2 regions of the Faecalibacterium sp. DFI.5.82 genome follow, and region 2 is predicted to be linked to the other one. Evidence: predicted binding sites of a transcription regulator. Region 2 holds the regulator's gene; the other holds the start of a gene.
What was found. Region 2 encodes HrcA, which represses chaperone genes, less so after heat shock. Its sites were predicted from a motif close to TGTTAGCACTCNNNNNNNNNGAGTGCTAACA; they were not measured.

Region 1 (3,420 bases), on a different contig from region 2:
GCCAGACCACGAAAACGCGACGGCCTGCCAAGGGCTCCCCTACTAGGGGAGCTGGCGCGGAGCGCCTGAGAGGTTTAGCCGCAAGCCGTCTCTTCCCTCGTAGATGCATTGGCTCCCCCTTCGGGGGAGCTGGCGAGCGAAGCGAGACTGAGAGGGTGAGCACGCGTCCCCCTTGCATCCTCCGGCATTTTCGTTTATCATAGAGAAAGCGAAACGCCCCAAGGAGGAAACCATGCGCTATTTGTTTTTACTGAATCCCGCTGCGGGCAAGCAGGACTGCACCGTCCAGCTCATCCCGCAGATCAGAGCCGCTGCCGCCCGGGCCGGGTGGAGTGAGGCGGATTATACCATCCACACCACTGAATATGCGGGCCACGCCCGGGAGCTGGCCCGTGCCGCAGCCCAGGAGGCAGCGCAGGCCGGGGACAGTCTGCGCATCTGGACAGCGGGCGGCGACGGAACCTTCATGGAAGCCATGACCGGCGTGCAGGGCTTTGCCAACGCCGCCGTGGGCTGCCTGCCCTACGGCAGCGGCAACGACTTCCTGCGCACCTATGGTACCCGGGCAGAGTTCACTGACCTCGATGCCCAGCTGGCGGGCGGGGAAGTGACCATTGACCTGCTGGAGACCAGTCTGGGCCTGTCCGCCACCATCTGCGCGGCGGGTCTGGACGCGCAGGTGGCCTACGGCATCCCCAAGTTCCGGCGCATCCCCCTGTGCGGCGGCGAGGTGTCCTACCTGCTCTCCATCGTGGAGCAGCTCTGCGGGCACATCGGCCGCAGGGTCACCTTTACCATTGATGATGAGGAGCTGACCGTGGACTGCCTGATGTGCGCCATCTGTAATGGCCGGGCCTATGGCGGCGGCTTCCTTGCCGCCCCCGAGGCCGACCCCGCCGACGGCTGGCTGGACGTGATGATCGTCCGCAGGGTGGGGCGGCTGACCATTGCCAAGCTGCTGGGGATGTACAAGAGCGGCCGGCATTTTGTGAACGGCCAGCTCACCGAGGAGGCAAAGCCCTACTTCCTCTACCGCCGTGCCCGGCGGGTGGCGCTTCGTCCCGCCGATGGCCGCGGCCCCATCGTTGCCACCGCCGACGGCGAGTGCGCCCCCTGTGATGCGGTGGAGGCTGTTCTGCGCCCCCTGAGCGGCCGCATCCTCCTGCCCGCCCCGGCGTATGAGCGGTTTGTGGCGAAAAGGAGCAGCGTGGACGTAAAATAAGAAGATGTTTGGATGAAAAAGAGCAGTCTCTCCGGAAAAGAGAACTGCTCTTTTTTCGATGTAAGGATACTTTTTCGGGTGGTCACAAATTGTTCAAAAAGAAAAATCAAAAAGGTCTTGATTTTTCAGTTCAAGATGAGTACAATACACTTAGCACTCAGAGAAAAGGAGTGCTAAACAACCGGAGGCCCAGCAGAAACGGGCCGAAGGTGCCAAAAAGTTTTCATTATATTTTTATTATAGGAGGGCAAGAACTATGAAGATCATTCCTCTTGCAGACCGTGTTGTTATCAAGGCCGTTGAAGTCGAGGAGACCACCAAGGGCGGCCTCATCCTGACCGGCAGCGCCAAGGAGAAGCCCCAGGTGGCTGAGGTTGTGGCTGTTGGCCCCGGCGGCATCGTGGACGGCAACGAAGTCAAGATGACCGTGAAGGTTGGCGATAAGGTCCTGACCAGCAAGTACTCCGGTACTGAGGTCAAGGTGGACGGCGAGGAGTGCACCATCGTGCGTCAGGGCGATATCCTGGCCATCGTGGAGTAAGTTTCCCCTCTGAAATTGAAATTTGAGCTTTGAAGGAGCGATTTGATTATGGCAAAACAGATCAAGCAGGGCGAGGATGCCCGCAAGGCACTGTGTGCCGGTATTGATACCCTGGCAAATACCGTGAAGATCACCCTGGGCCCCAAGGGCCGCAATGTGGTGCTGGGCAAGAAGTTCGGCGCACCCGTCATCACCAACGACGGCGTGACCATTGCCAAGGAAATCGAGCTGAAGGATGAGTTCGAGAACATGGGCGCACAGCTGGTGCGTGAGGTCGCAACCAAGACCAACGATGCCGCAGGCGACGGCACCACCACCGCAACCGTTCTGGCACAGGCCATGGTCACCGAGGGCATGAAGAACGTTACCGCCGGTGCCAACCCCATGGATATCCGCCGCGGCATGAGCAAGGCTGTTGCCAAGGCCGTTGAGACCATCAAGGCCCACAGCCAGAAGGTCAAGGACAGCAACGATATCGCCCGCGTCGGCACCATTTCTGCCGGTGACCCCGAGATCGGCCGCCTGATCGCCGAGGCTATGGAGAAGGTCACCTCCGACGGTGTCATCACCATCGAGGAGAACAAGACCACCGCCGAGACCTACAACGAGATCGTGGAAGGTATGCAGTTTGACCGCGGCTACCTGACCCCCTATATGGTCACCGATACCGACAAGATGGAGGCTGTTCTGGACAACGCCGCCATCCTGATCACCGATAAGAAGATCAGCGTCATCCAGGATCTGGTTCCCCTGCTGGAGCAGGTCATGCAGAATGGCATGAAGCTGCTGATCGTGGCTGAGGACATCGAGGGCGAGGCTCTGTCCACCCTGATCGTCAACCGCCTGCGCGGCACCCTGAACGTCTGCGCTGTCAAGGCTCCTGGCTTTGGCGACCGCCGCAAGGAGATGCTGCAGGATATCGCTATCCTGACCGGCGGCACCGTTGTGTCCGCTGATCTGGGCTATGAGCTGAAGGACGCTACCGTCCAGATGCTGGGCCATGCCCGTCAGGTCAAGGTGACCAAGGAGAACACCACCATCGTGGGCGGCGCAGGCGATAAGGATGCCATTGCAGCCCGCATTGCACAGATCCGCAACCAGATCGAGGCTTCCACCAGCGATTTCGACCGTGAGAAGCTGCAGGAGCGCCTGGCAAAGCTGGCCGGTGGCGTTGCAGTCATCAAGGTCGGTGCTGCTACTGAGGTCGAGATGAAGGATAAGAAGCTGCGCATCGAGGACGCTCTGAACGCAACCAAGGCTGCTGTTCAGGAAGGCGTTGTCGCTGGCGGCGGCACCGCTCCCATCAACGCCATCCCCGCTGTGCGCGCCCTGTGCGACACGCTGGAAGGCGACGAGCGCACCGGTGCCAAGATCGTCCTGAAGGCTCTGGAGGCACCTCTGCGCCAGATCGCAAAGAACGCCGGTCTGGAAGGCAGCGTCATCATCGACAAGATCGTCTCTGCCAACAAGCCCAACTACGGCTTCGACGCTCAGAACGAGGTCTTTGTTGAGGATATGATCGCCGCCGGCATCGTTGACCCCACCAAGGTCACCCGTTCCGCTCTGGAGAACGCAGCATCCGTCGCTGAGATGGTGCTGACCACCGAGAGCCTGGTCGCTGACCTGCCCGAACCCCCCGCTGCTCCTGCAGCCGGTG
Region 2 (3,420 bases):
TGATCTGCTCCTGTTATCAGGATTTTGAGCAGCGGGTCGATCTGGTCGGCGGGGGACAGAAGCGCGTGACGGCGTACGAGCGAGTGCGCAGCTATGCGATGGAAAGGCTGGGAGCCTTTACAAAACAGGAGGCCGCAGAGGCCTGCCCGGGCTTTGGTACAAGCTCGATTGAAAGCGCGCTGAAAAAACTGACAGAGGAGGGCGTTCTGGAGAGGATCGGCGCGGGCAGAAAGACGCAGTATGTGCGCAGGTAAGGCTCCGGCCGGAGCTGAATGAATAATTCCCTTCCTGTTTCCACAGAATAACCATACTTCACAGAAATCTGGAAGCAAAACCGGAACATGGAAAGGAAGGGAACCTTATGAAAGCAACCGGCATCGTGCGCCGCATCGATGAGCTGGGGCGGGTGGTCATCCCCAAGGAGATCCGCCGCACCCAGCGCATCCGCAGGGGAGACCCGCTGGAGATCTTCACAACGGGGGACGGCGAGGTCATCTTCAAAAAGTATTCGCCCATGGGGGAACTGAGCGGGGTGACGGCCCAGTATGTGGATGTGCTGAGCAAGTGCTTTGCCCTGACGGCCTTTGTCTCAGACCGGGACCGCATTCTGGCGGCATCCGGTGCGGGCAGGCGGGATCTGGCAGACCGCAGCGTAAGCCAGCCGCTGGAAAAGCTGATGGACAGCCGCAAGCCCTACCAGAGCGATGGTAGCCCCGAAAAGGCATTGCTGCCCTGTGAGGGCTCGCCCCGGGCGCTGCTGTGCGCTGTGCCCATCATTGCGGCGGGGGATGTCACCGGCAGTGTGGGCCTGCTTACGGAGGACCGCACTGCCCAGCCCGATGCCGCCCAGCTCAAGGCGGTGAACGTGGCGGCGGCATTTCTGGCAAAGCAGATGGAGGAATGATCTATTATATAGGAGAGCCGCCGCAGGGCGGCTCTTTTTTGTGCGGCCTTTATGACAGAATTATGAATCTTTCAAAACTTTTCTGAGAAGCTATTGACAGCGCCGCAAAATTGGATATAATGGTCTTAGCACTCAGGAAGAAGGAGTGCTAAAGAAACGAAAAGCGAACGAAGGAGGCAGGCGCTATGACGATGGATGCACGCAAGCAGCGTGTCTTGCAGGCGATCGTTGCGCTGTATGGCCTCGAGGGCGAGCCCGTGGGCAGCAGTGTGCTGGCAAACTACTTTGATATGGCAGTTTCCAGTGCCACGCTGCGCAACGAGATGGCCGCGCTGACCAAGCTGGGTCTGCTGGAGCAGCCCCACACCAGCGCAGGCCGTGTCCCCAGTGCCAAGGGCTACCGTTATTATCTGGATCATCTTCTCACCGATGACCAGCCGCTGGACCGTGTGACCCGCGCCCGTGTGGATGCGGTGTTCGCAAGCCTCGACCACGAGCCGGAAAAGCTGGCACAGGGTGCCGCCAAGGCGCTGGCCGCCATCAGCGGCTGCACCGCCGCCGTCAGCACCCCCTGTGCTGAGGATCTCTGCATCGCCCACTACGAGGTGGTGCAGGTGGGCCGCAGCGCCGCAGCGGTGCTGGCTGTGACCACTGCCGGTTATGTCCGCACCCGTGTGGCGCGGGTCCGCACCGGTCTTTCCCGGGAAAATGCAGCGGCGCTTGCCGCCCTGCTCAACCGGAACCTGACCTTTGTGGCTCCTGTTGATCTGTCGCCCCGGCTCCTTGCAGAGCTGTGCAGCCAGATCAGCCCGGAGCTGGTGCCGGTGATCAGCGCCGCCGCCGCCATCCTGCAGGATTCCACCCAGCCCCATGTGTATCTGGGTGGTGAGCAGTACCTGCTGGACTGGCCCCAGCTGGACGGCAAGGTGGGCAGCATCCTGAGCCTGCTGAACGACGAAGAGCAGGCCGCCGCCCTCATTGCACCCCCGGCAGAGCAGAGCGAAAGCATCCTGCTGGGCGAGGATCTGGAACCTCAGATCCCCGGCCTGTGCATCGTGAGTGACCGGTATCTGGTGGGCGGAGGCCTCTGGGGCTCTGTGGCCCTCATCGGCCCCACCCGGATGCCCTTCCAGAAGCTGATGCCGCTGCTCCACACCTTTGCCGATCAGCTTGGCGAAGGAATGAGCGGCAAACGAAAAGATACCCCGCAGGCAGCCGCACCCCGGCGGACTGTGATCTATAAGGAGGACCTGGAATGAGCGAAGAAACAAAAAAGACCCCGCAGGCAGAAGAACCTGCCGTGGAGCCCAACACCGCCGAGCAGGCCGCCCCGGAAACTGCACCTGAGCAGGCAGCGGCTCCCGAGACGAACGCTGAAGCGGCAGACCCCAAGAAAAAGGATGGCTTCTTCAACAAGAAGGCCCGGGAGCTGGAGGCCGTGAAGGCAAAGCTGGACGCGGCTGAGAAGAATGCCAATCAGGCCAAGGATCAGCTGCTGCGGATGGCCGCCGAGTATGAGAATTACCGCAAGCGCTCCACCCGTGAGGCTGACCAGAAGTTCAACGACGGCGTGTCCTTTGCCGTGAACCAGATCATCCCCATTCTGGATACGCTGGAGATGGCGGCCAACGCCCCCACCACCGACGAGAATTACAAGAAGGGCGTGACCATGACGCTGGACAAAGCCGCCAAGGCGCTGAACGCCCTCCATGTGGAGGAGATCGAGGCGCTGGGCAAGCCCTTTGACCCCAACTTTATGAATGCCGTGCAGCAGATCCCCGCCCCCGATGGGCAGGAGAGCGGCACCGTGATCACGGTTTACCAGAAGGGCTACAAGCTGGGCGATAAGATCGTCCGCCATGCCACCGTTGTTGTGGCAGAGTGATTTTGCAAGACCCCGCAAGGGTTTTCAAATATAACATCCGCTTGGTAACATTTGAGCATCACATAAACAAAAAACGTTCTGAATTTGAGAGGAGCTTTCATTATGAGTAAGATCATTGGTATCGACCTTGGTACTACCAACAGCTGCGTGGCTGTTATGGAGGGCGGCGAGCCCGTTGTTATCGCAAACTCTGAGGGTGCACGCACCACCCCGTCTGTTGTCGGCTTCACCAAGACCGGCGACCGTCTGGTGGGTCAGGTCGCAAAGCGCCAGGCCATCACCAACCCTGAGAACACGGTGGCTTCCATCAAGCGTTATATGGGCACCGACCACAAGGTGACCCTGAACGGCAAGGAGTACACTCCCCAGCAGGTCAGCGCGATGATCCTGCAGAAGCTGAAGGCAGATGCTGAGGCTTATCTGGGCGAGACTGTCACCGATGCAGTCATCACCGTTCCTGCATACTTCAACGACAGCCAGCGTCAGGCAACCAAGGACGCAGGCACCATTGCCGGCCTGAACGTCAAGCGTATCATCAACGAGCCCACTGCCGCATCTCTGGCATACGGCATCGATAAGGAAGAGGACCAGAAGATCATGGTCTACGACCTGGGCGGCGGCACCTTCGATG

Region 1: P0G09_RS02255 (co-chaperone GroES) is a predicted target of HrcA. The motif match lies at 1,371-1,401, and genes of this name have one in related genera.

The regions. Positions count from the first base shown of each region.
Region 1 is NZ_JARFIS010000001.1:428,284-431,703, forward strand. It holds gene P0G09_RS02250 (diacylglycerol kinase family protein) at 233-1,222, shown strand; gene P0G09_RS02255 (co-chaperone GroES) at 1,479-1,763, shown strand; gene groL (chaperonin GroEL) at 1,812-3,420, shown strand, end outside.
Region 2 is NZ_JARFIS010000010.1:49,337-52,756, reverse strand. It holds gene P0G09_RS12100 (Fic family protein) at 1-254, shown strand, start outside; gene P0G09_RS12095 (stage V sporulation T C-terminal domain-containing protein) at 362-904, shown strand; gene hrcA (heat-inducible transcriptional repressor HrcA) at 1,090-2,163, shown strand; gene grpE (nucleotide exchange factor GrpE) at 2,160-2,789, shown strand; gene dnaK (molecular chaperone DnaK) at 2,892-3,420, shown strand, end outside.